4 regions of the Pseudarthrobacter woesei genome follow, and region 1 is predicted to be linked to each of the others. Evidence: riboswitches for the same ligand, from Rfam matches in the RefSeq annotation. Region 1 holds a riboswitch; each other region holds the start of a gene.

Region 1 (5,326 bases):
ACTGGTGGTCTTCGGCGTCGCACTGACGGTGTTCGCCGGGCCGCTGTTCCGGGTTGCGGACCAGTCCGCCGGGGAGATGCTGGACCGGACCGCCTACATCCAGGCCGTGCTGGGCGAGGACGCACCCGTCCCCGCGCTGTCACAGCCGCAGCATCCGGGGGATGGCAAATGAGCCGGAAGCGGATCTCGCTGCGCCAGGAACTGCCCCTGCTGGTCTGGCTGGTGGTTGTCTGGTGCTCCCTCTGGCAGGACTTCAGCCCGGGCAATCTGCTCTTCGGTGCCCTCATCGCCATCGTCGTGGCCAGGCTGTTCTACCTGCCCCCGGTGGAACTCGGCGGCCGCTTCAACCTGTTGCGGGCCATCCCGTTTGCCCTGATCTTCCTCGTCAGGGTCGTGGCAGCGAGCTTCCAAGTCCTGTACCTGGCCGTCGCCAAGGGTCCCAGGGTGATCAGCGCCGTCGTCGCCGTCCCGCTGCGGAGCCACTCCGACCTGTTGGTGACCGCCACCGGACACGTGATCTCACTGATCCCCGGCTCGCTCGTGGTGGACGTGGACCGGTCCACGTCGACGCTCTACATCCACGGCATCAACGTCCGTGATGCCGCGGATGCCGCCAAGCTCCGCAAGGACGTCCGCGACACCGAGGCCGGGCTGATCCGGATCATGGGCACGAAAGACGAACTATCCGCACTGAAGCAGGAGGCGGGCCCATGATGCAGCTTGTCCTGACCGTCACTTCGGTGGTGTTGTCCCTGGCCGCCGCGGGCGCCATCATCCGGATCTCGCGGGGCCCTTCGCTGCTGGACCGGGTACTGGCGGCCGACGTGCTGCTCGCCATCCTGGGCGCGGCGCTGTGCATCGACATGGCCGTGAACCGGCACCTGAACAACCTGATGCTGGTGGTGGCCGTGTCCATCATCGGGTTCATCGGATCCGTGACCGTGGCCAGATTCGTGGCCGACCGGCGGGAGCATACCCGTGAATCCTGAATCGTTCCCCGGCGACACCGTGATCGACGCCGTCTCGGCCGTCTTTATGGTGGTCGGAGCGCTGATGTCCCTGGCCGCGGCCGTGGGCCTGCTGCGCTTTCCGGACCTCATGAGCCGGATGCATGCCGCCACCAAGCCGCAGGTGCTCGGACTGTTCCTGCTGCTTTCCTCCGTGGGGCTGCAGATGCGCAGCTGGTGGGTGTGGCCGGTGCTCGTGGTGGCCTGGATCTTCCAGCTGCTGACCGTGCCGGTATCCGCGCACATGGTGGGCCGGGCCGGCTACCGCACCAAACACCTGCACCGCGAACTGCTGAGCAGCGATGAGCTGGAAGCCGTGGTGCAGCACGCGGCGAATACGCGCGGCCTCACGGACGACGGCGACGGCGGCGCCGCGCCTACCGACGAGCGGTGATGGCTAGACGATGCGCCCTAAACCAGGCGCCTTAAACCAGGTCTTGGGACTTGGCGAAGCGGGTGACAGCGCGCTGGGTGCCGCGGTTCGCGAGGACCTGGATGATGGCGCTGACCGAGGCGGAGATCAGCGCGAAGGTCAGGGCCGAGCGCAGGGTGGTGGGAACGTCGTCGTCGTGGCCCTTGGGCGGCTTGTTGCCGGTGGACTTCTCCCAGACGGTGTCGACGAGCTTGGTGCCGACGAAGCCGGCCAGCAGGCTGATGCCGGTGCCGAGCAGTTTGATGAAAATGTTCATTCTTCGCAACTCCTTGCGGGAGGAAACAGGGCTTCCCCTAGCCTAGCGTTCCCGGCCCGGTGCCGGGACCCCAGGCTGGCGGTCCCGTCTGGCCGAGGATTTCCGACAGTGCTTCCACCACCAGCTCATGATCGGCTTTCTGCGGCAAGCCCGAAACCGTGACAGTGGCTATGGCCCCGGTTCCCCGCACATAGATGGGAAAGGCGCCGCCGTGCGCCGCGAACACCTGCTGGTCGAACCAGGCGTTGTCCTCGATCCTCCCGCCGGCAGCCCGCGCCCGAAGACCCACGAGCAGGGACGGGACTTCGTAGCGGACGGCCGTGCGCTGCTTGGCCCTGATCCAGCGTTCGTTGTCCGGGGTGGCACCCTCCAGCGCCGCGTGGAAGAGCACCTGCTCACCTTTGGTGATGTCGATGGCGATGGGGTGCGAGCGTTGCCTGCCGAGTTCGACCAGGAGGAGCCCGAGGTCCAGGGCATCGTCTTTGCTGAACGACTGGAATTGCAGCTCGTCGATTTCGGCCAGGATGCGGCCGATGAGTGCCGCGAGGGATCCGTGCGGCTGGGGTTCCGCGGAGTCCGGGTCGTAGCCGGGGGAAGACTCTGGTGGGTTGGTCATGTGATCCAGCCTCCGATACTTGGCCGTCTTTGGCCAGCCCTGCCGGCTCTGCGAACCGGGGTGTCCGGCCGGGTGGAACCTGCGGCAGCGCGGGCCGCAGGATTGTGACGGCGGGCCACGGAATTCGCGGCGCAGCGGGTGTAAACTAGGCAACGCCCACAAGGGCGATCTTTAATACGACAGGGGAGCGCCGCCGTCGGGCATCACTGGAGAAATCCAGCGGAACCGCAGGTGGGCGCTGAGAGTGCGGACAGCCGCAGACCCTCGAACCTGATCCGGTTAGTACCGGCGCAAGGGAGTCGAGTTCTCAGAGTGCCCGGAGGGGCGGCGGAAGCCGTGACCCGCCGGGACACTCTCCCCTCCTGTTCCTCAGGAGGACGACATGACTGATACATCCGCAAAGCATGGTTCTGCACGGAAGGTACCCACCCGGCCCGGTCACAACTGGCGTGTGGTGGATATTGTGGTGGCCGCGTTGATCGCGGTGGCCGGGGGCGTAATTTTCTGGGCCTGGTCCCAGGGCGCCAACCTCATCTCCGCCCCCGTCAACGCGTTCTACCCGCCGCTGACCGGGCTCTACGCTGGTGGCTGGATGATCCCGGCGGTGCTGGGCATGCTCATCATCCGCAAGCCGGGCGCCGCCCTGTTCTGCGAAGCCGTGGCCGCCACCGGCGAGCTCATTATGGGCTCGCAGTACGGCACCACGGTGCTCATCTCCGGCCTTCTGCAGGGCCTCGGCGCGGAACTGGTGTTCGCCGCGTTCGTTTACAAGAAGTTCAACCTGCCGGTGGCCCTGCTGGCCGGTGCCGGCGCGGGCCTGTTCTGCGGACTGAACGATTCGTTTATGCCCTGGGGCTGGAATATTGCGTACGCCGGCGGCGACAAGCTCGCCTACATCATTTTCACCGCCATCTCCGGCGCCCTGATCGCCGGCGGACTGTCCTGGCTCGCCACCCGCGGGCTGGCCAGGACCGGGGTGCTGAGCTCCTTCGCGTCCCGCAAGGCCGCATCGGAACCCGTCTTCTCCTGATAGCCATAGCCGCACACGACTGATGACATCTGAGACGGCCGGCCGCCCGGCCGCGATCACCGCGCGCGGCTGGGGCTGGCGGCACGCAGGGAGGGCCAAACCTGCCGTCAGCGGCCTGGACCTGGACATCCGGCCGGGCGAACGCGTGCTGCTGCTGGGGCCCTCCGGCGCCGGCAAATCCACGCTGCTCCATGCCCTGGCGGGGGTGCTGGGCGATGGTTCCGCCGGTGACGCCCCGGCGGACACCGGGGACTCGGACGAGACCGGCAGCCTCCTGATCGACGGTGCCCCGCCGCGGGCACAGCGCGGCCGGGCCGGGCTGATGCAGCAGGATCCCGAGACCCAGGTGGTGCTCTCGCGCCTCGGCGACGACGTCGCGTTCGGTGCGGAGAACCTGTCCGTGCCCCCGGCGGAGATCTGGTCCCGGGTAGCGGAAGCACTCGACGACGTCGGGCTGGGCCGGCTGCCGCTCGACCATCCGACGTCGTCTCTCTCCGGCGGCCAGAAGCAGCGACTGGCGCTCGCCGGCATCCTGGCGATGCGCCCCGGGCTGATCCTGCTGGACGAACCCACCGCGAACCTGGACCCCGCCGGCGTCCTGGAAGTCCGCGACGCCGTGGGTCGCTGCCTGGACAAGACCGGCGCAACCCTGGTGGTGGTGGAGCACCGGGTCTCGGTCTGGAAGGGCCTCGTGGACCGGATTGTGGTGCTGCAGCCAGGATCGGCCACCGACGCCGCCGTGCTGATCGACGGTCCGCCGGACCGGGTCCTGGCACAGGCACGGGACATGCTCACAGCTGCGGGCGTCTGGGTGCCGGACTATGTGCCGCAGACCCGGGCACGCACCACGGAAGGTTCCGGCAGCGGCACCTCCGGGGCCGGATCCGCGGGGAATTTGCTGCTCGCCGCCGGGGACCTCGCTGTCTCCCGCGAACGTCCCCGCCGGGCCGGTCTCCGCGGCGGGTTCCGCACCGTCGCGCCGGAACCCGTGCAATCCGGCATCACCGCCCGGATCCGCGCCGGAGAAGCGCTGACCATCACGGGCCCCAACGGCTCGGGGAAGTCCACGTTCGCCCTGACCCTGGCGGGCCTGCTCGCGCCGGTGTCCGGCAAGGTGTCCGCCACACCGGAACTGAGCGCAGGCGCCGGGATCGATCCGTACACGTGGAAGGCGCAACAGCTGATCGCCAGGATCGGCACCGTATTCCAGGAGCCTGAGCACCAGTTCGTCACCGGCCGTGTGCTTGACGAGCTGATGTTCGGGCCCCGGCACCTGGGCCACGGCGAAGATCGGGTGGACGAACTGCTGGAACGACTGCGGCTGACCAAGCTCGTGGACGCCAACCCCTACACCCTCTCCGGCGGCGAAAAACGGCGCCTCTCCGTGGCCACTGTGCTCGCCGCGCACCCGCGGGTGCTCGTCCTGGACGAGCCGACCTTCGGCCAGGACGCCAACACCTGGGCCGAGCTTGCCTCCTTCCTCTCCGAACTTCTCGACGCAGGCACCGCCGTCGTATCCGTGACGCACGATGCGGAATTCACCGAAGTCCTGGGCGGCACCGAGCTCAGCCTCCGTGCCCCGGAGTGCGAAGGACCTGGGCACCGCGAACCGGGGAAGGTGGGCGCGCCATGAGGGAAGAGCAGACGCTGCGCGGAAACCACGCACTCCTGACCCGCGCCAACCCGCTGGCGAAGTTCGCCGCCGTCGTGCTCATCACGATGGTCCTGGCGCTGTCCATCGACTGGGTGTCCGCCTCGGTGGCGCTCACTTTCGAGCTGGCGCTTTTTCCGCTGGCCGGGCTGACCCTCGGCCTGCTCTGGCAGCGCGGCTGGCCGCTGGTCCTGGCGTCGGCCCTGGGCGGGTGGAGCACGACGATCCTGGCGCCGGATTCCGGGGGCATACTGTTCGACGCCGGGATCTGGTCCATCAGCGAGGGATCCCTCGAGCTGGGGCTGGGTTTTATGCTCCGCGGACTGGCGATCG
Region 2 (5,326 bases), on a different contig from region 1:
CCGCCGGCCGTACCGGCGTCGACGCCGAAATGATGGAACAGGCCCGCCAGATCCGCCAGGCCATCGTCCCGAACGAGGTCCTGTTCGTGATCGACTCGATGATCGGCCAGGACGCCGTCAACACGGCACTGGCCTTCGATGAAGGCGTCAACTTCACCGGCATCGTGCTCTCCAAGCTCGACGGCGACGCCCGCGGCGGCGCCGCGCTCTCCGTCGCGTCGGTGACCGGCAAACCCGTGATGTTTGCGTCCACCGGCGAAGGCCTGGACGACTTCGAGCTCTTCCACCCGGACCGCATGGCCTCGCGAATCCTCGACCTCGGTGACGTGCTCACCCTGATCGAGCAGGCAGAGAAGTCCTGGGACAAGGACGAAGCGGCCCGGATGGCGAAGAAGTTCGCCGACCAGGAAGACTTCACCCTGGACGACTTCCTGGCCCAGATGCAGCAGATCCGCAACATGGGCTCCATGAAGAAAATGCTCATGATGATGCCCGGTGCGCAGAACATCCGGCAGCAGCTCGAACAGTTCGACGAACGCGAAATCGACCGCGTCGAGGCTATTGTCCGCTCCATGACGCCGCACGAACGTGTTGCCCCGAAAATCATCAACGGCTCCCGCCGCGCCCGTATTGCCCGTGGTTCCGGCGTGCACGTCTCCGAGGTCAACGGCCTGCTGGAGCGCTTTCTTCAGGCCCAGAAGATGATGAAGAAAATGGCGGCCGGCGGCGGCATGCCGGGAATGCCGGGAATGCCAGGCATGGGCGGCGGCGGCGCCCGCAAGGGAGCCAAGAACGCACCCAAGAAGAAGGCCCGCTCCGGCAACCCGGCCAAGGCTGCACAGGAACTCAAGGATGCCGATGCGCGGCGTGCCGCAGGACCCAAGGCCCTGCCCACCGGGGCAGCCTTCGGCCAGCCGGGCGCAGACTTCGATCCCTCCCAGCTGAACCTCCCGAAGGGCTTTGACAAGTTCCTCGGCGGCAGCAAGTAGACAGCCTCCCGCCGCTATGTCGCCGGCCGTAATGTCGGGCCGGTGTCATAGGGTTAGAGCATGTTCAAGCAGCGCGTAGTCTTCGTCCACGGGGCTGGCAGTTTCGGTGCTGCCGCGTGGCCGAAACAGCACGGGATGGCCTTGAACTACGACGCGCTGTTCCTGCGCCGGCACGGTTTTGACGCCGTCGCGGAGCCGCTTGAAACGGACTTCGCCGCCGACGCCGCCATCGTGCTGGGTGCCCTGGCCAACGACGGCCGCGGCGAGGCCGGCGGCCACGTCGTGGCCCATTCGCAGGGTGCCATCGCGGCGATGATGGCCGCCGTCCAACGCCCCGAACTTGTGCAGTCCCTCACCCTGGTGGAACCGTTCTGCCTCTCGCTCACCGCCGAACTCCCGGCGACGGCCGCGCACCGTGCCCTGATGCAGCCGCTCTTCGAGGTCCGCCACCACCTCAGCGATGAGGACTTCCACCGCGAATTCGTCCGCCGGGCCTTTGCCGTCTCGGATCCCGCACAAGTCCCCGGCACCGCAGGCGCCGCGCCGGCGGACCCGCGCGAAACCCGCCGGCTGCGCCTGCAGGCCCCGCCGTGGGAAGCCCCGCTGCAGATTGTCCCCGGCGTGCCCACCCTGGTCCTGACCGGCGGCTGGGAGCCGCTATACGAAGAGATCGCGGGTTACCTGCGCGAGACCGGCGCCCTGCACCGCACCGCTGCGGGAGGGCACCGGCCCCAGGACTCTGCTGACGGCGACCGCGCCATCCGGTCCTTCATTGCCGGGGTCAGCCGCAGCCAGCACTCACAGGCTTCCTAGACAGCTGCGGGTCCGCCCACGGAAGGCTCCGGCAGATAGACCTTGCCGCCGGATGCCAGGAACTCGGTGCTCTTGGCGCGCATTCCGGCCGCGAGTTCGGCCAGTGCGGCCTGCGAGTCCGCGGAGCCGTACTCGTCCCGGATGTCCTGGCTGATCCGCATCGAACAGAACTTCGGCCCGCACATCGAGCAGAAATGCGCGGTCTTGGCCGGTTCCGCCGGCAGGGTCTCATCGTGGAAGGCCTCGGCCGTGACGGGATCCAGGGACAGCGCGAACTGGTCCCGCCAGCGGAATTCAAAGCGCGCCTTGGACAGGGCATCGTCGCGTTCGTGGGCACCAGGGTGGCCCTTGGCGAGATCGGCGGCATGGGCGGCAATCTTGTACGTGATCACGCCGGTCTTGACGTCGTCCTTGTTCGGCAGCCCGAGGTGTTCCTTGGGCGTCACGTAGCAAAGCATTGCGGTGCCGTAGCGGGCAATCTCCGTCGCCCCGATCGCCGAGGTGATGTGGTCATAGCCGGGCGCGATGTCGGTGACCAGCGGCCCCAGTGTGTAGAACGGGGCGCCCTTGCAGAGATCCTGCTGCCGCTCCACGTTTTCCCGGACGAGGTGGAACGGTACATGCCCCGGGCCCTCCACCATGACCTGCACATCGAACTCCCAGGCCCGCTGCGTGAGCTCGGCAAGGGTGTCCAGCTCGGCGAACTGGGCGGCGTCATTCGCGTCCGCCGTCGCGCCGGGCCGTAGCCCGTCACCGAGGGAGAAGGCGACGTCGTAGCGGGCGAAGATTTCGCACAGCTCATTGAAGTGGGTGTAGAGGAAGTTCTCCTCGTGGTGCGCCAGGCACCAGCCGGCCATGATCGCGCCGCCGCGGGACACGATGCCGGTGACCCGGTTGGCCGTCAGGGGCACATAGCGCAGCAGCACTCCGGCGTGGATAGTCATGTAGTCCACCCCCTGCTCGCATTGTTCGATCACGGTGTCCCGGAAGATTTCCCACGTCAGGGCATTGGCCTCGCCGTTGACCTTCTCCAGCGCCTGGTAGATCGGTACCGTGCCGATGGGCACGGGGGCGTTGCGGATGAGCCATTCCCGCGTGGTGTGGATGTCGTCCCCGGTGGAGAGGTCCATGACGGTGTCCGCGCCCCATTGGGTGGCCCACTGGAGTTTGTCGACTTCCTCCGCGATGGAGCTGGTCACGGCCGAGTTGCCGATGTTGGCGTTGATTTTCACCAGGAAGGCCTTGCCGATGATCATCGGCTCCGATTCGGGGTGGTTGACGTTGTTGGGAATGATGGCGCGCCCCGCCGCCACTTCGGAGCGGACCAGCTCCACGTCGCAGTTCTCGCGCAGGGCCACGAACCGCATCTCCTGGGTAATAAAACCGTCCCGGGCGTAGCGCATCTGCGTCACCGTCCGGCCGTCGACGGCGCGGCGCGGCATCGGCCGTCCGCCCCGCCACTCGGCCGACGCCGCTCCCCGGCGGACAGCGGACTTGCCGTCGTCGAGCAGCTCCCGTTCCCGGCCGGCGTAGGGTGCGGTGTCCGCCCTGGCCTCAATCCACGGGGCGCGGAACGGCTCCAGCCCCCGGACCGGATCGCTGCCCGGACCGGCGGTGCGGTACACCCGGAACGGGGCGTTGGCTGCGCCGCCGGGCGAATCCGCGAGCGCGATTTCGGTCACCGGGACACGGAGGCCGTGTTGGTCATCCGTGGTGAACGCCAGCGAGTGGGACTCAAGCGATTGTGCGGGGGCCGCGGACCGGACGTGGACGGGCAGGTCCTGGAGCCCCTGGTTGTGGGCAGGGCTGTGCTGTGTCAATTGCGTATTCACGGAATACTCACTTCCTTCGCCGGCATTACCCGGGCAGGTTCAACGGTCGCAGGCTGCGTCAGCCCGATCTCAGCCCCTGCAGGGGCACCCGTGTGGTCGTACACGAAGCTACCACAGGGGTCCGGAACGTCTCCGCGTGTGACGGCGCCCGTCAATCCTGGGATTAGGCTCTAAGCCATGATCAGCATCATCGAGTTCAGCGGCCCCATCCTCACCGCCGCGGACCAGGAACGCCGCGGACTCTGGTCCGTGGACGGCCTGCTGACCTTCGACCGTCCGGCCGCCGCGCCGGACGTTGTGCTGAATGGCTGGGTCATTCCCGGGCTCGTGGATGCCCACTGCCACATCGGACTGGGCCCCGGCGGTGATGTCCCGGCAGAGCTGGCCGAACAGCAGGCCATCACGGACCGGAACGCCGGAACCCTGCTCGTGCGCGACGCCGGGGCAGTGCACGACACGCGCTGGCTCCAGCAGCGGCCGGAGCTGCCGCGCATCATCCGCTCGGGCCGGCACATTGCCCGCACCGGGCGCTACCTCCGCGGCTTCGCCGTCGAGGTGGAACCGGACGGCCTCGTGGAGGCGGTGCGCAAGCAGGCCCGCGCCGGCGATGGCTGGGTCAAGCTCGTGGGGGACTGGATCGACCGCGGCGCCGGCGACCTCACCCCCTGTTTCCCCGCCGCCGTGCTCCAGGACGCCGTCCGGGCCGCCCACGATGAAGGTGCCCGGGTGACGGCGCACTGCTTCGCCGAGGACACCCTTGATGACATGCTCGACGCCGGGATCGACTGCATCGAGCACGCGACCGGCCTCCTGCCCCGGCATGTGCCCCGCTTCGTCGAGCAGGGCGTGCCGATCGTCCCCACCCTGATCAACATCGCCACCTTCCCGGACATCGCAGACCAGGCCGGCGCGAAATTCCCCCGCTACGCCGCCCATATGCGTTCACTCTGGGAGCGCCGCGCCGAACGGGTCCTTGAGGCCTTCGAGGCCGGCGTCACCATCTATGCCGGAACGGACGCCGGCAGCGTCATCAGGCACGGGCGGATCGTGGACGAGATCCAGGCACTGCACGACGCCGGCCTGCCTGCCAGTGCCGCTCTCGACGCCGGCGCCTGGGGTGCGCGGGCATGGCTTGGTGCGGACGCCATCAGCGAAGGTGCCGGCGCAGACGTCCTGGTCTGCGCCGAAGACCCGCGCAGCAATCTGGCCACGCTGCACGAGCTCAAGCACATCGTGCTGGGCGGAGAACTGGTCCGCCGGGAACAAACCCCGGTTTATTAGGAATAAATTGAAGCTTCAAGTAATTTAGCTCTATGAAAGGTCATCGAAGGACGGTGGCCGCCACAAGCACCGGAGCGATCACATGACTGCAGAAGCCAGCACCCAGGATCTTCTTCCCGCCGAACTCACCATGGGCACCGTGATGCTCAAGGTCGGCGACATGACGGTCATGACGGACTACTACCAGCGCGCCCTCGGCCTGGACATCGTGGCCGAGCAGGATGGCGGACTCTACCTCGGACGCCGGCTGAAGCCGCTGGTCCACCTCGCCCCGGCGCCGGGGCTCAGCGTCCCGTCCCGCGGCGAGGCCGGCCTCTTCCACACGGCCCTGCTGTTCGAGGATCAGCCCTCCCTGGCCGCGACTGTCGCCACCGCCGCCCGGTACGAGCCCCAGTCCTTCACCGGCAGTGC
Region 3 (5,326 bases), on a different contig from region 1:
GGACTTGGTCTTGACCACAGTGCCGACGGGGACCGGAAGGATCAGGGTTTCGCCGTGTTTGCCGCCGCGCCAGTCGCCCATGCCGGGGCCGCCGTTGGTGGCGTGCCGGTGGGGTGCGTGGTGGTAGTCCAGCAGGGTGGTGGTCTGGGGATCGACACGCAGGATGACGTCGCCGCCGTTGCCGCCGTTGCCGCCGTCCGGACCGCCGAGGGGCTTGAACTTCTCGCGGTGGACGGAGACACAACCATGGCCGCCGGTACCGCCGGATACGTGCAGTACTACCCGGTCTACAAAGCTCGCCACGTGGATCTCCTCAGTGCTGTTCCTTAGGCCCCCGAAGTGGCCCAAGATGATTGTAATGCGGTTAAAACACCGGTGGAGCGGACCTAATGGCCCGCCCCACCGATTTACAGCTTGTTGTTACTCTGCCGCTGCAGCAGCCACGATGTTCACGACGCGGCGACCACGGCGGGTGCCGAACTCGACTGCGCCGGGGGCCAGCGCGAACAGGGTGTCGTCCCCGCCGCGGCCTACGCCGGCGCCCGGGTGGAAGTGGGTGCCACGCTGGCGGACGATGATCTCGCCTGCGGAAACCACCTGGCCGCCGAAGCGCTTGACGCCGAGGTACTGGGCGTTGGAGTCACGACCGTTGCGAGTGGAACTCGCGCCTTTTTTATGTGCCATTTGAAAATGCCTGCCTTAAAAATTCTGGGGAATCTGCTGAAAACCTGAACAGTAACGGTTAGTTACTTGATACCGGTGATCTTGACCTTGGTCAATTCCTGACGGTGACCCTGGCGCTTCTTGTAGCCGGTCTTGTTCTTGAACTTCTGGATGACGATCTTCGGACCACGAAGGTCTTCGAGGATCTCAGCCGTAACCGTTACCTTGGCCAGGTCCGCGGCAGCGGACGTAACCTTGTCACCGTCGACCAGGAGCAGTGCGGGCAGCTCAAAGGTGCTGCCGGCTCCACCGGGGACGCGGTTCAGGGTAACGAAGTCTCCAACGGAAACCTTCTCTTGCCGGCCGCCTGCGCGGACAATCGCGTACACCACTGGGGAACTCACTTCTCTCGACGTTTATTACTAGATTTGCGTGCGGAACCTGGGTCCAAGATATTTGGTCCGGCTCACGCTGTGCCTCTACGCCGGTGGATTCCCCGGGGGAACCCATGAGCTATCCCGTGGACAATACTGAACGGATTGTCCTCAAGGTCATAACCCAAGTGTTGGCGTAAGCACCGAAGATCTAGACTACGCTAAATTCGCCTTCGGTCGCAAATGAGGCTGGTTCCGGCGGGTAGTTCGTGATAGGCGCCACTTGGTATTGACCGAGTGGTGCCGCTGCGACTTCCGGAACCGTGCCCGACTATCGTACAGGCTGCGTCGGGCCGTCCGCGTCAGGCGTGCAGCCTCGGCGCGTCGAAGAACTCTACTTCATAGCCGGCCGACTGCCGGAAGGCCAGCGCCATGGCCTCCCGTTCACGCCCCGAGGCCAGCCGGGCCGCCGCATCCGTATAGGCGATCGCCTGCCGGGTCGCTGCGGCGAACTCCTCATCCGCGTAGGTACTCAGCCATACGGCATAGGGATGCGCTTCCGGTGCCCCGGCGGCGAGGAACTCTCCGTGCAGGGATTCCCCCACCTCGGCGTAGAGCCAGAAGCACGGCAGGACGGCGGCCACCAGTACCCCGTAACTGCCGGAGACCGAGGCGGCCAGCAGATGGTCCACATAGGACTTGGTGACCGGCCCCGGCCGCAGGTCTGCCGTGCGGGTGCTGAGCCAGTTCCGGTGCAGCCCGGACTCGACTTCGAGGCAGTTCTGCGCGGAGCGCGCCCAGAAGAGCTGTTCGGCTTCGGTGGGCGCCATGGCCGCCGCCCGGGCCAGCACGCGCGAATAGCCGTTGAGGTACTGGGCGTCCTGCGCGAGGTAGTAAGCGAAGTCCTTCTCCGGCAGCGTACCGTCGGCCAGCGCCTTGATGAACTCCAGCCCGTAGATCGCCTCAAGGTCCGCGGCAGCACTGTCTCGCAGCGCGACGGCGAATTCGCCCTCTGCCGGGACGTGTTGCCGCGGGCCGGCATGGTGCTCGGTCAGGTGCTGCACATGGTGGAAATGGTGGACCGGGCCGTTTCCCGTTCCGACGCCGAGGCGCTCCGAATCGCGCAGCGCACCGGCCAGCCACGGCTTGACCTCGCGGAGCGCCGCCTCCCAGTCCCCCACGCGGGCCTGCACAGTGGCGATCGCCGAGGACAGCGAGCAGCCGGTTCCGTGGCTGTTGCGGGTGGGCACTCGCTGCCCAGGCACCACCACAACGTCCTGGCGGAGCAGTCCGCCGGTGTTGACGAGCGCATCGGGGCAGCCGACGTCGGCGTAACCGCCCCCCGCGCCGGCACCACTGTCGAGGTGGCCGCCCTTCACGAGGACCGTGGTGCCGGCCAGTGCGGCGAGCCGCTTACCCTGGGCCAGGGCCCCGTTCCAGTCCGCGGCGACGGGTTCCTTCAGCAGGATCGCCAGCTCCGCAAGGTTGGGCGTAATCAGGTCAGCATAGGGAAGCAGCGCGTGCAGGGCAGCCTCGGCCGACTCCTGCAGCAGCCGGTCGCCGCTCGTAGCCACCATCACCGGGTCAAGGACCACGACGCCGGGCCGTGTCTTGTCGAGCCAGCCACGGACGGCGTCGATCACGTCGGTGTCCCCCAGCATGCCGATCTTGACGGCGTCGATACTGATATCCGTGCTGACCGCCTCCAGCTGGGCGGTCAGGAAGGCCGCCGGCGGGACGTGGACGGCGCTGACGCCCCTGGTGTTCTGGGCGGTTAGGGCCGTGATCGCCGCCATGCCGTAGCCGCCGTGCGCGGCAATGCTCTTGAGATCGGCCTGGATGCCTGCCCCGCCGGAGGGGTCCGAGCCAGCGATGGCAAGCACGCGCGGGATCCTGGGCCCGGCGGTCCGCGGGGCGTGCGGAAGAAGTGAGGCCGCAAAAGTGGACACTGCAACGGAGGATGAAGCCACGAGACATCCCTTCGCCGGTGCTAACCGGACAGGTTCAACGGGTCTGGATCTCAGCCGGCTCGATGCGCGGCACCCCGTGTCAGTGCTACAGCCTAGCCGTATCGCTTAACGAAGTCGCGGGTGCGGTCCGGACCTGGCGTATTGCTACACCGGGTCCGGACCGCACCCGCGGTCCTGCTGAACTGCTGACGTGCTGAGCTACCGGGCTACTGGGCTGTTACAGCTCCGACGCCGGTACGCCGACGCCGAGGATGATCGGCTCGTTCGCGGCCGGCTTCGCTGCTGCCGGTGCGGCGGCCGGGGCCTTGGCCTCGTGCACCGCACCTGCCGCGGCCTGCGTGGCCGCCCCGCGGTGCTCCGTTGCCTCCCGGTGTTCAACAGACGTCGCGTTGGCTGCACCCTGGGCGCGGCTGGCGCTCCGGTTGCGGCGTCCGCGGCGGGCGCGGGACGTGCCGGCCTCGGCCTCAGCCTCGGTCTGGGAACCGGGTCCCTGGGCACGTCCGGGTCCGGTGCCGCCCGCGCGGGCGGGAGCCGCCGTAGCTGTCCGGGCGGCCGGCGTCTTGGCGGCCGGTGTCTTGGCGGCTTCGGTCCGGTCTGCGTCCGTCCGGCCTGTGGCCGGTTTGCTGTCCCCGGGTTCGCCGAGCTGGGCGAACGCTTCGGTCAGCAGGTCCAGGGTCAGGGCCGGTGCCGGGGTGTCGTCAGCGTGCTCAACGAACGGCAAGGCGACCTGCTCGCCGCCGAAGGTCAGTACGGCAGCGGGCCGTCCGGCTGCTTCCTCCGTGGCGGCGAACTGCGCCACGGCCTCGACCGCGGCCCGGCGCGTCTCGGCGTCGGCCTGGCGGGTTCCGGCGTCGGCCTCCCCGTCGTGCAGGTGGGCGGCGTGCGCCGCAGCAGCAATATTCGCCAGCGCGGCGCGGGTCGTCTCGGCCTTGGCGTGGCGCTCGGCCTCGGTGGGCTCGGCGTGGACTGCTGCCGGGGCGGACTGGTCGTCCGCGCCCTGGCCGCCCCGGCCGCGGCGGCGGCCCTTGCGCTCGGTCCGTGCCGCGGGCTGGCTCTCGGCCCGCGGGACGTAGTGTTCGGCGGCGACGGTGTTGGCCCGGCGGTGTTCCACCGGCTCGTCGTGGGTGACGATCCCGCGGCCGGCGCAGGTTTCGCACTGTTCGCCGAAGACTTCCAGCAGCCCGGTGCCCATCCGCTTGCGCGTCATCTGCACGAGGCCCAGCGAGGTCACCTCCGCCACCTGGTGTTTGGTCCGGTCCCGGCCCAGGCACTCCACCATGCGGCGCAGCACAAGGTCACGGTTGGATTCGAGCACCATGTCGATGAAGTCGATCACGATGATGCCGCCGATGTCGCGGAGCCGGAGCTGCCGGACGACTTCCTCGGCCGCTTCCAGGTTGTTCTTGGTGACGGTTTCCTCGAGGTTGCCGCCGCTGCCGGTGAACTTGCCGGTGTTGACGTCCACCACGGTCATGGCTTCGGTGCGGTCGATCACGAGGGAACCGCCGGAGGGCAGGAAGACCTTGCGGTCCAGTGCCTTGTGGATCTGCTCATCGATGCGCCAGGCCGCGAAGATGTCCGTGTCCTTGGTCCATTTTTCCAGCCGGCCCACGAGGTCCGGCGCCACATAGGTGACGTAGGCCTCGATGGTGTCCCAGGCCTCCTCGCCAGAGACGATCAGCTTGGAGAAGTCCTCGTTGAAGACGTCGCGGACCACCTTGATGGTCAGGTCAGGTTCGCCGTAGAGCAGTTCCGGGGCAAGGAGCTTGCTCGACGTCGACTGGCCCTCGATGCCTTCCCACTGCGCGCGGAGGCGGTTAATGTCGTGGGTGAGCTCTTCCTCGGATGCACCCTCGGCCGCGGTGCGGACAATGACGCCGGCGTCTTCCGGCAGCCGGTCCTTGAGGATCCGCTTGAGGCGGTTGCGTTCGACGTCGGGCAGCTTGCGGGAGATGCCGGTCATGGAACCGCCGGGCACGTACACGAGGTAGCGGCCGGGCAGCGAGATCTGGCTGGTGAGCCGGGCGCCCTTGTGGCCGACCGGGTCCTTGGTGACCTGGACGAGGACGGAGTCGCCGGACTTCAGCGCATTCTCGATCCGGCGCTGTTTGCCCTCGAGGTTAACGGACTCCCAGTTCACCTCACCGGCGTAGAGCACGGCGTTGCGGCCGCGTCCGATGTCAACGAAGGCGGCTTCCATGGAGGGCAACACGTTCTGGACCTTGCCCAGGTAGACGTTGCCGATCAGGGAATCCTGCTGGGTTTTGGAGACAAAGTGCTCGGCCAGGACGCCGTCTTCGAGGACGCCGATCTGGATTC
Region 4 (5,326 bases), on a different contig from region 1:
GATCCCCGCGGCGGCCATCCCGGTCATGAGTGAAATCTGGGCGTTCCAGTCCTCCACCGGCAGCGGCGGGACCGCCACGATCCGGTAGCCGCCGTCGGGCAGCTGTTCGATTTCCTGTTCCGGCATGTTCAGGCTGGCGCCGCCGCGGAGCCGTTCCAGCTCCACCCGCTTTATCCCCACTTCCTTGAGTAGCTGCAGCACGGGAGCCGCGGTGCCGGCGTCGAGCTCGGCCTGGACACCCTTGTAGCTGAGCTTTGCCCGGCTGCGGACCTGCGCCCGGCGCACCAGCACGGCAGCGACCTCGGCGGCGGCATCGAGCTCGAATTCCCATACGAAGGCGGCACACAGCTGACCGGCGAGCAGGCTACCGGCTGCTTCGCTGATGACTTCCGGATGCAGCGGGATCCGGCCGTCCGGGGTGTAGAAGGTCTGGCCGCGGCGGCGGGTTTCGGCGTCGAGCGCCCCGCCGGGCGCCACAAAGGAGGGGACATCGGCGATGGCATAGAACACCTTGTAACCGTCGCCGGAGCGGTCGATGAAGAGGGCCTGGTCCAGATCGGTGGAGGACTCCGGATCGATGGTCACGAACTCGATATGCGTGAAATCCAACTCCGGCAGCTCGTGCCCGGCCACGGCCTCCTTGGCTTCCCGGAGCGCGTCCTTGGGGAAAGGTCCCGGCAGTTCCAGCGTGGTGCGCAGCGTGGTCAAGGCCGCGGCAAGCTGGTTCTCCTGCTGGTGGATGCCGGGGGTCAGGCGATGATGGGACACGAAAATCAGATTAGCCCGAATCCCGCGATTAGTCTTGGATCATGAGCACATCCCCGTCCGATCCTGCCCGCTACAACAGCTTCCTGATGGATCTGCTCGGTGTGATGGCCTACGGCGAGCTTTCGGCCTTCGAGCGGCTGTCCTCCGATGCCCGGTATTCGCCCACCCTGCACGACCGTGCGGTGCTTGCCCGGATCGCCGTGATCGAGTTCCAGCACTACGAACTGGTCAGCGCACGGCTGGAGGAGATGGGTTTTGATGCGGAGGCCGCCATGCTGGCCTTCCAGCCGTCCGTGGACCACTTCCACCAGCGCACCCGCCCGGCAGACTGGTTCGAATCCCTGATGAAGGCCTACGTGATCGACACGGTCTCCGCCGATTTCTACCGTGCCGTGTCGCGCCACGTCGACGACTCGACCCGGGAGCTCGTGGAGCGGATCCAGTCCGACGAAGCGGCCACCGCGGTGCTGCGCGAGCGTCTCAGGGAGGCCCTTGGACATGACCCGCGGCTGGCGTCGCGGCTGGCCCTGTGGGCGCGGCGGCTGCTGGGGGAGGCCCTGACCCAGGCGCAGCGGGTGGGCTCCGAGCACGCGTTCCTCGGCGGCCTGACTGGCGTCGACGAGGAACGGTCAAAGGAGCTGGTCCGCGGGCTGACGGCCGAACTGGCCGCCGGGCACTCGAGCCGGATGAAGCAGCTGGGGTTGACCGGCTGATCCCGATCAGGGCTCTGCCCCGGCAGACCCGGCTCAGGCCTCCGCGGCGTCGAGTGCGGCCAGCAGGGCGCGGGCGGCGTCCGCGGGATCATCGGCCTCGGTGATCGCCCGGACCACGACGATCCGGCGGGCGCCGGCCGCCACCACCTGCTCCACATTGCCCAGGTCGATGCCGCCGATCGCGAACCACGGGACCATGCCGTTGACGGTGCCGTCGGCCCCGTCGCGGACCGTGGACTCGGCCCGGCGGACAGCCTCCGCGGCATACCGCACCAGATCCAGCCCGACGGCGGCGCGCCCCGGCTTGGTGGGCGTGGCCCACACGGGCCCCACGCAGAAATAGTCCAGCCCGCTGCGGCCGGGGGAGGCGGCAATCGCGGCGTCCACTTGTTCGGGGCTGTGGGTGGAGAGTCCGATCGCGGTGCCCGTGCCGAGGATGGTCCGGGCAGCCTCAAGCGGGAGGTCCTTCTGCCCGATGTGGAATACCGGCGCCCCCGAAAGCGACGCAATGTCCGCCCTGTCATTGACCGCCCAGAGGCGGCCGTGACGCTGGGCGGCGTCGTGCAGCACCTCAAGCAGCCCGAGTTCCTCGGCCGCCTCGATGGACTTGTCGCGAAGCTGGATGATGTCGACGCCGCCGGCAAAGGCGGCATCAACGAAGGCTGCAAAGTCTCCGCGGTCCTTGCGGGCGTCGGTGCACAGGTAGAGGCGGGCGGTGGTGTGGACGGCATCCTTGCTCATGCCCCAAGACTAGTTCCTCTAAACTGGGGCCATACCGCGGGAGCCCGCTGCAACCGACCGCCACCGGTGTTCGGCGCCGGAGGGGCTGAGAGGGCGTCAGAGCCGACCGCTTGACCTGATCCGGCTAGTACCGGCGTAGGGAAGGAATCCTCGATGGTCCCACCATCCGCCCCGGCTGCTCCCGGGCTTCACGGCGCTGTTCATGACTCCACGGCCGGGAAATATTACGACGTGGCCGTGATCGGCGGCGGCGTGGTGGGCCACGGCATCGCCTGGGCCGCGAGGCAATCGGGCCGATCCGTCGCCCTGATCGACGACGCCCCCGGCAGCGGCGCCAGCTGGGCCGCCGCGGGCATGCTCGCCCCCGTGAGCGAACTCCACTATCGGGAGGAGGACCTCCTGGAACTTATGCTCGAATCCTCCCGCCTGTGGCCTGGCTTCGCCGCCGGACTCGACGGCAGCCCCGGGGGCCCCCGTCTCCCCGGGGAGACCGGTCCCCCCGGCGAGCCGGGAACGGGCACCGGCTACCTCACGACGTCGACCCTCGTCATCGGGGCCGACGCCGCCGACCGCCGGGCGCTCGCGGACCTGCGGGCGGTGCAGCAGTCGTGCGGCCTGACCGTGGAGCCGCTGACCGTCCGCGGGGCGCGCGGACGCGAACCCCTGCTCAGCCCGGGGATCTCCTGCGCCTTCGACATCCCCGCCGACCATCAGGTGGACCCGCGCCGGCTTCTTGCCCGGATCGCGGCGCTGCTGGCGGCGGGCACCCGGTACTCCGCTGTTCCCCGCCGCGCTGCCGGACTGCTCTGGGAGGGCGACCGCGTCAGCGGAGTCGGCCTGGCCGGCGGCGGGACGGTCCGGGCAGGGGAAACGGTGGTGGCCAACGGGCTGGGCGCCGCCGGGCTGGCCGGACTGCCGTCCGGGCTAAACCTGCCGCTCCGGCCGGTCCACGGCGACATCCTCCGGCTCCGGGTGCCCGCCCACCTGCGGCCGCTGCTGGGATCCACCGTGCGCGGCCTTGTCCGCGGGGTGCCGGTCTACATTGTCCCGCGGGAGGACGGGACGGTGGTGATCGGGGCGACCCAGCGTGAGGACGCTCTCTCCGACGGAGGCCGCGCAGGCGGCGCCGTCTCCGCCGGGGGCGTCTACCAGCTGCTGCGGGACGCGCAGCAGCTGGTCCCCGCCGTCGCCGAACTGGAGCTGCTCGAGGCGACCTCGCGGGCACGGCCCGGAACACCGGACAACGCCCCGCTGCTGGGCCGGGTGCGCGACCGGGCCCCTGGCCGCGACGGGGACGTCGGAGGCCTGATCATCGCCACCGGATTCTTCCGGCACGGCATCCTGCTGACCCCCGCGGCCGCGGAGATCTGCCGGGAGCTGCTGGACGGCACCGCGGACCCGCGCTGGGCGCGCTTCCGGCCCGACCGGTTCCCTGCCCGCTGCCCAAACCCCGGCCCCCATGACACCCGCCCGCACCCGGAGCACAGCAAGGAAACGGCATGAACATCAGACTCAACGGAACAGAGCACACGCTCCCCGACGGCGCCTCCGTCAGCACCCTGGTCAGCAAGGTCACCGGGCGCACGCTGGCCCCGAACGGCCAGTCCGCCGACGGCAGCAAGCTTGGTGTCGCGGTGGCACGCAACGCCGAGGTGGTGCCCCGCAGCCAGTGGCACGGCACCGCGCTCGCCGACGGCGATGACGTCGAGCTGGTCACGGCGGTGCAGGGAGGATGAGCAACATGGAAGCAACCACACGTGCAGCAGCCCCGGTGGTATCCCCGGGCATCAACGATCCGTTGACGGTCGACGGCGTGCAGCTGGGATCGCGGCTGATCATGGGCACCGGCGGGGCGCCGAGCCTGGACGGCCTCGGGGCCGCGCTCCTGGCGTCCGGCACGGAACTGACCACGGTGGCCATGCGCCGCTACTCGCCCGCCGAGGCCGGCTCGCTCTTCCAGCTGCTCGCGGACCAGAACATCCGGGTGCTGCCAAACACCGCGGGCTGCTTTACCGCCAGGGACGCCGTGCTGACCGCCGAGCTGGCACGCGAAGCCCTGGAAACGGACTGGGTGAAGCTGGAGGTGATCGCCGACGAGCACACCCTGCTGCCGGACGCCGTGGAACTGGTGGACGCCACCGAGCAGCTCGTAGGCCGCGGCTTCAAGGTTTTTGCGTACACCAACGACGACCCCGTACTGGCCCTGCGGCTGGAGAACCTCGGCGCCACCGCCGTGATGCCGCTCGGCGCGCCGATCGGCACCGGGTTGGGCATCCTCAACCCGCACAACATTGAGCTGATCGTCTCCCGCGCCTCCGTGCCCGTGGTCCTGGACGCCGGAATCGGGACCGCCTCGGACGCGGCCCTGGCCATGGAGCTTGGCTGTGATGCCGTGCTGCTGGCCACAGCCGTGACCCGGGCGCAGAATCCGGCGCTGATGGGGGAGGCCTTCAAGCATGCGGTGATCGCCGGTAGGCTGGCGAAAAGGGCCGGAAGGATCCCGCGCCGGGAGCACGCGCTGGCATCCTCCGCCATGGAAGGCCGGGCCGAGTTCCTCTAGGGGTTCTCCGGCCGGGCCAGCAAAACCGGACCAGCAGGGGAGCCAGCTATGGCAGCCACGGACGATGTTCTCAGCCGGAGCCGGATCGACGCCGCCCTGGCGGGCCTGCCGGACTGGAGATACCGCCTCGGCGGGCTGATGACGGTCTACAAGGCGCCCACGCCGGCCGTCGCGCTCGAGCTGATCGCCGCCGTCGGACGCTTGGCCGACGAACAAAACCACCACCCGGACCTCGACTGGCGCTACACCAGGGTGTTTCTTCGGTACAGCTCGCACGACGCCGGAGACGAAGTCACGCCGCGGGACGTCGCCGCCGCGGGCGCGGCCAGCGCGGCGGCAGCGGGGCTCGGCGCTGCCGCGGAACCGGGCCTTTACCGGACCGTGGAGGTGGCCATCGATTCTGCGGACCCGGCGGCGATTGCCGAGGTCTGGCGGGTAGCCCTCGGCTACCGCAAGGGCAGGTACGGCGATCTTGTGGACCCGTACGGGCGCGGCCCGGCCCTCTGGTTCCAGGCGACTTCAACGCCCAACGCCAACCGCCTCC

What was found. Region 1 has a riboswitch for thiamine pyrophosphate ahead of ACZYZE_RS11050 (ECF transporter S component). Riboswitches for the same ligand answer to the same signal wherever they lie in the genome.
Region 2: it holds a riboswitch for thiamine pyrophosphate, as region 1 does, so the genes downstream of both, thiC (phosphomethylpyrimidine synthase ThiC) here and ACZYZE_RS11050 (ECF transporter S component) in region 1, are expected to answer to the same signal.
Region 3: it holds a riboswitch for thiamine pyrophosphate, as region 1 does, so the genes downstream of both, ACZYZE_RS16105 (bifunctional hydroxymethylpyrimidine kinase/phosphomethylpyrimidine kinase) here and ACZYZE_RS11050 (ECF transporter S component) in region 1, are expected to answer to the same signal.
Region 4: it holds a riboswitch for thiamine pyrophosphate, as region 1 does, so the genes downstream of both, thiO (glycine oxidase ThiO) here and ACZYZE_RS11050 (ECF transporter S component) in region 1, are expected to answer to the same signal.

Annotation. Positions count from the first base shown of each region.
Region 1 covers NZ_JBVAYU010000006.1:202,809-208,134, reverse strand. The annotation lists gene ACZYZE_RS11080 (Na+/H+ antiporter subunit D) at 1-172, shown strand, start outside; gene ACZYZE_RS11075 (Na+/H+ antiporter subunit E) at 169-714, shown strand; gene ACZYZE_RS11070 (MrpF/PhaF family protein) at 711-989, shown strand; gene mnhG (monovalent cation/H(+) antiporter subunit G) at 979-1,401, shown strand; gene ACZYZE_RS11060 (DUF4235 domain-containing protein) at 1,433-1,696, opposite strand; gene ACZYZE_RS11055 (heme-degrading domain-containing protein) at 1,734-2,312, opposite strand; TPP riboswitch at 2,484-2,627, shown strand; gene ACZYZE_RS11050 (ECF transporter S component) at 2,695-3,342, shown strand; gene ACZYZE_RS11045 (ABC transporter ATP-binding protein) at 3,365-4,975, shown strand; gene ACZYZE_RS11040 (energy-coupling factor transporter transmembrane component T family protein) at 4,972-5,326, shown strand, end outside.
Region 2 covers NZ_JBVAYU010000003.1:386,119-391,444, forward strand. The annotation lists gene ffh (signal recognition particle protein) at 1-989, shown strand, start outside; gene ACZYZE_RS07175 (alpha/beta fold hydrolase) at 1,050-1,802, shown strand; gene thiC (phosphomethylpyrimidine synthase ThiC) at 1,799-3,634, opposite strand; TPP riboswitch at 3,629-3,736, opposite strand; gene ACZYZE_RS07185 (amidohydrolase family protein) at 3,812-4,915, shown strand; gene ACZYZE_RS07190 (VOC family protein) at 4,998-5,326, shown strand, end outside.
Region 3 covers NZ_JBVAYU010000013.1:49,078-54,403, reverse strand. The annotation lists gene obgE (GTPase ObgE) at 1-303, opposite strand, end outside; gene rpmA (50S ribosomal protein L27) at 421-684, opposite strand; gene rplU (50S ribosomal protein L21) at 747-1,055, opposite strand; gene ACZYZE_RS16105 (bifunctional hydroxymethylpyrimidine kinase/phosphomethylpyrimidine kinase) at 1,400-2,986, opposite strand; TPP riboswitch at 2,997-3,094, opposite strand; gene ACZYZE_RS16100 (Rne/Rng family ribonuclease) at 3,225-5,326, opposite strand, start outside.
Region 4 covers NZ_JBVAYU010000020.1:8,975-14,300, reverse strand. The annotation lists gene ACZYZE_RS18105 (RNB domain-containing ribonuclease) at 1-768, opposite strand, end outside; gene ACZYZE_RS18100 (ferritin-like fold-containing protein) at 810-1,481, shown strand; gene thiE (thiamine phosphate synthase) at 1,515-2,222, opposite strand; TPP riboswitch at 2,249-2,382, shown strand; gene thiO (glycine oxidase ThiO) at 2,376-3,725, shown strand; gene thiS (sulfur carrier protein ThiS) at 3,722-3,958, shown strand; gene ACZYZE_RS18080 (thiazole synthase) at 3,964-4,782, shown strand; gene ACZYZE_RS18075 (4a-hydroxytetrahydrobiopterin dehydratase) at 4,831-5,326, shown strand, end outside.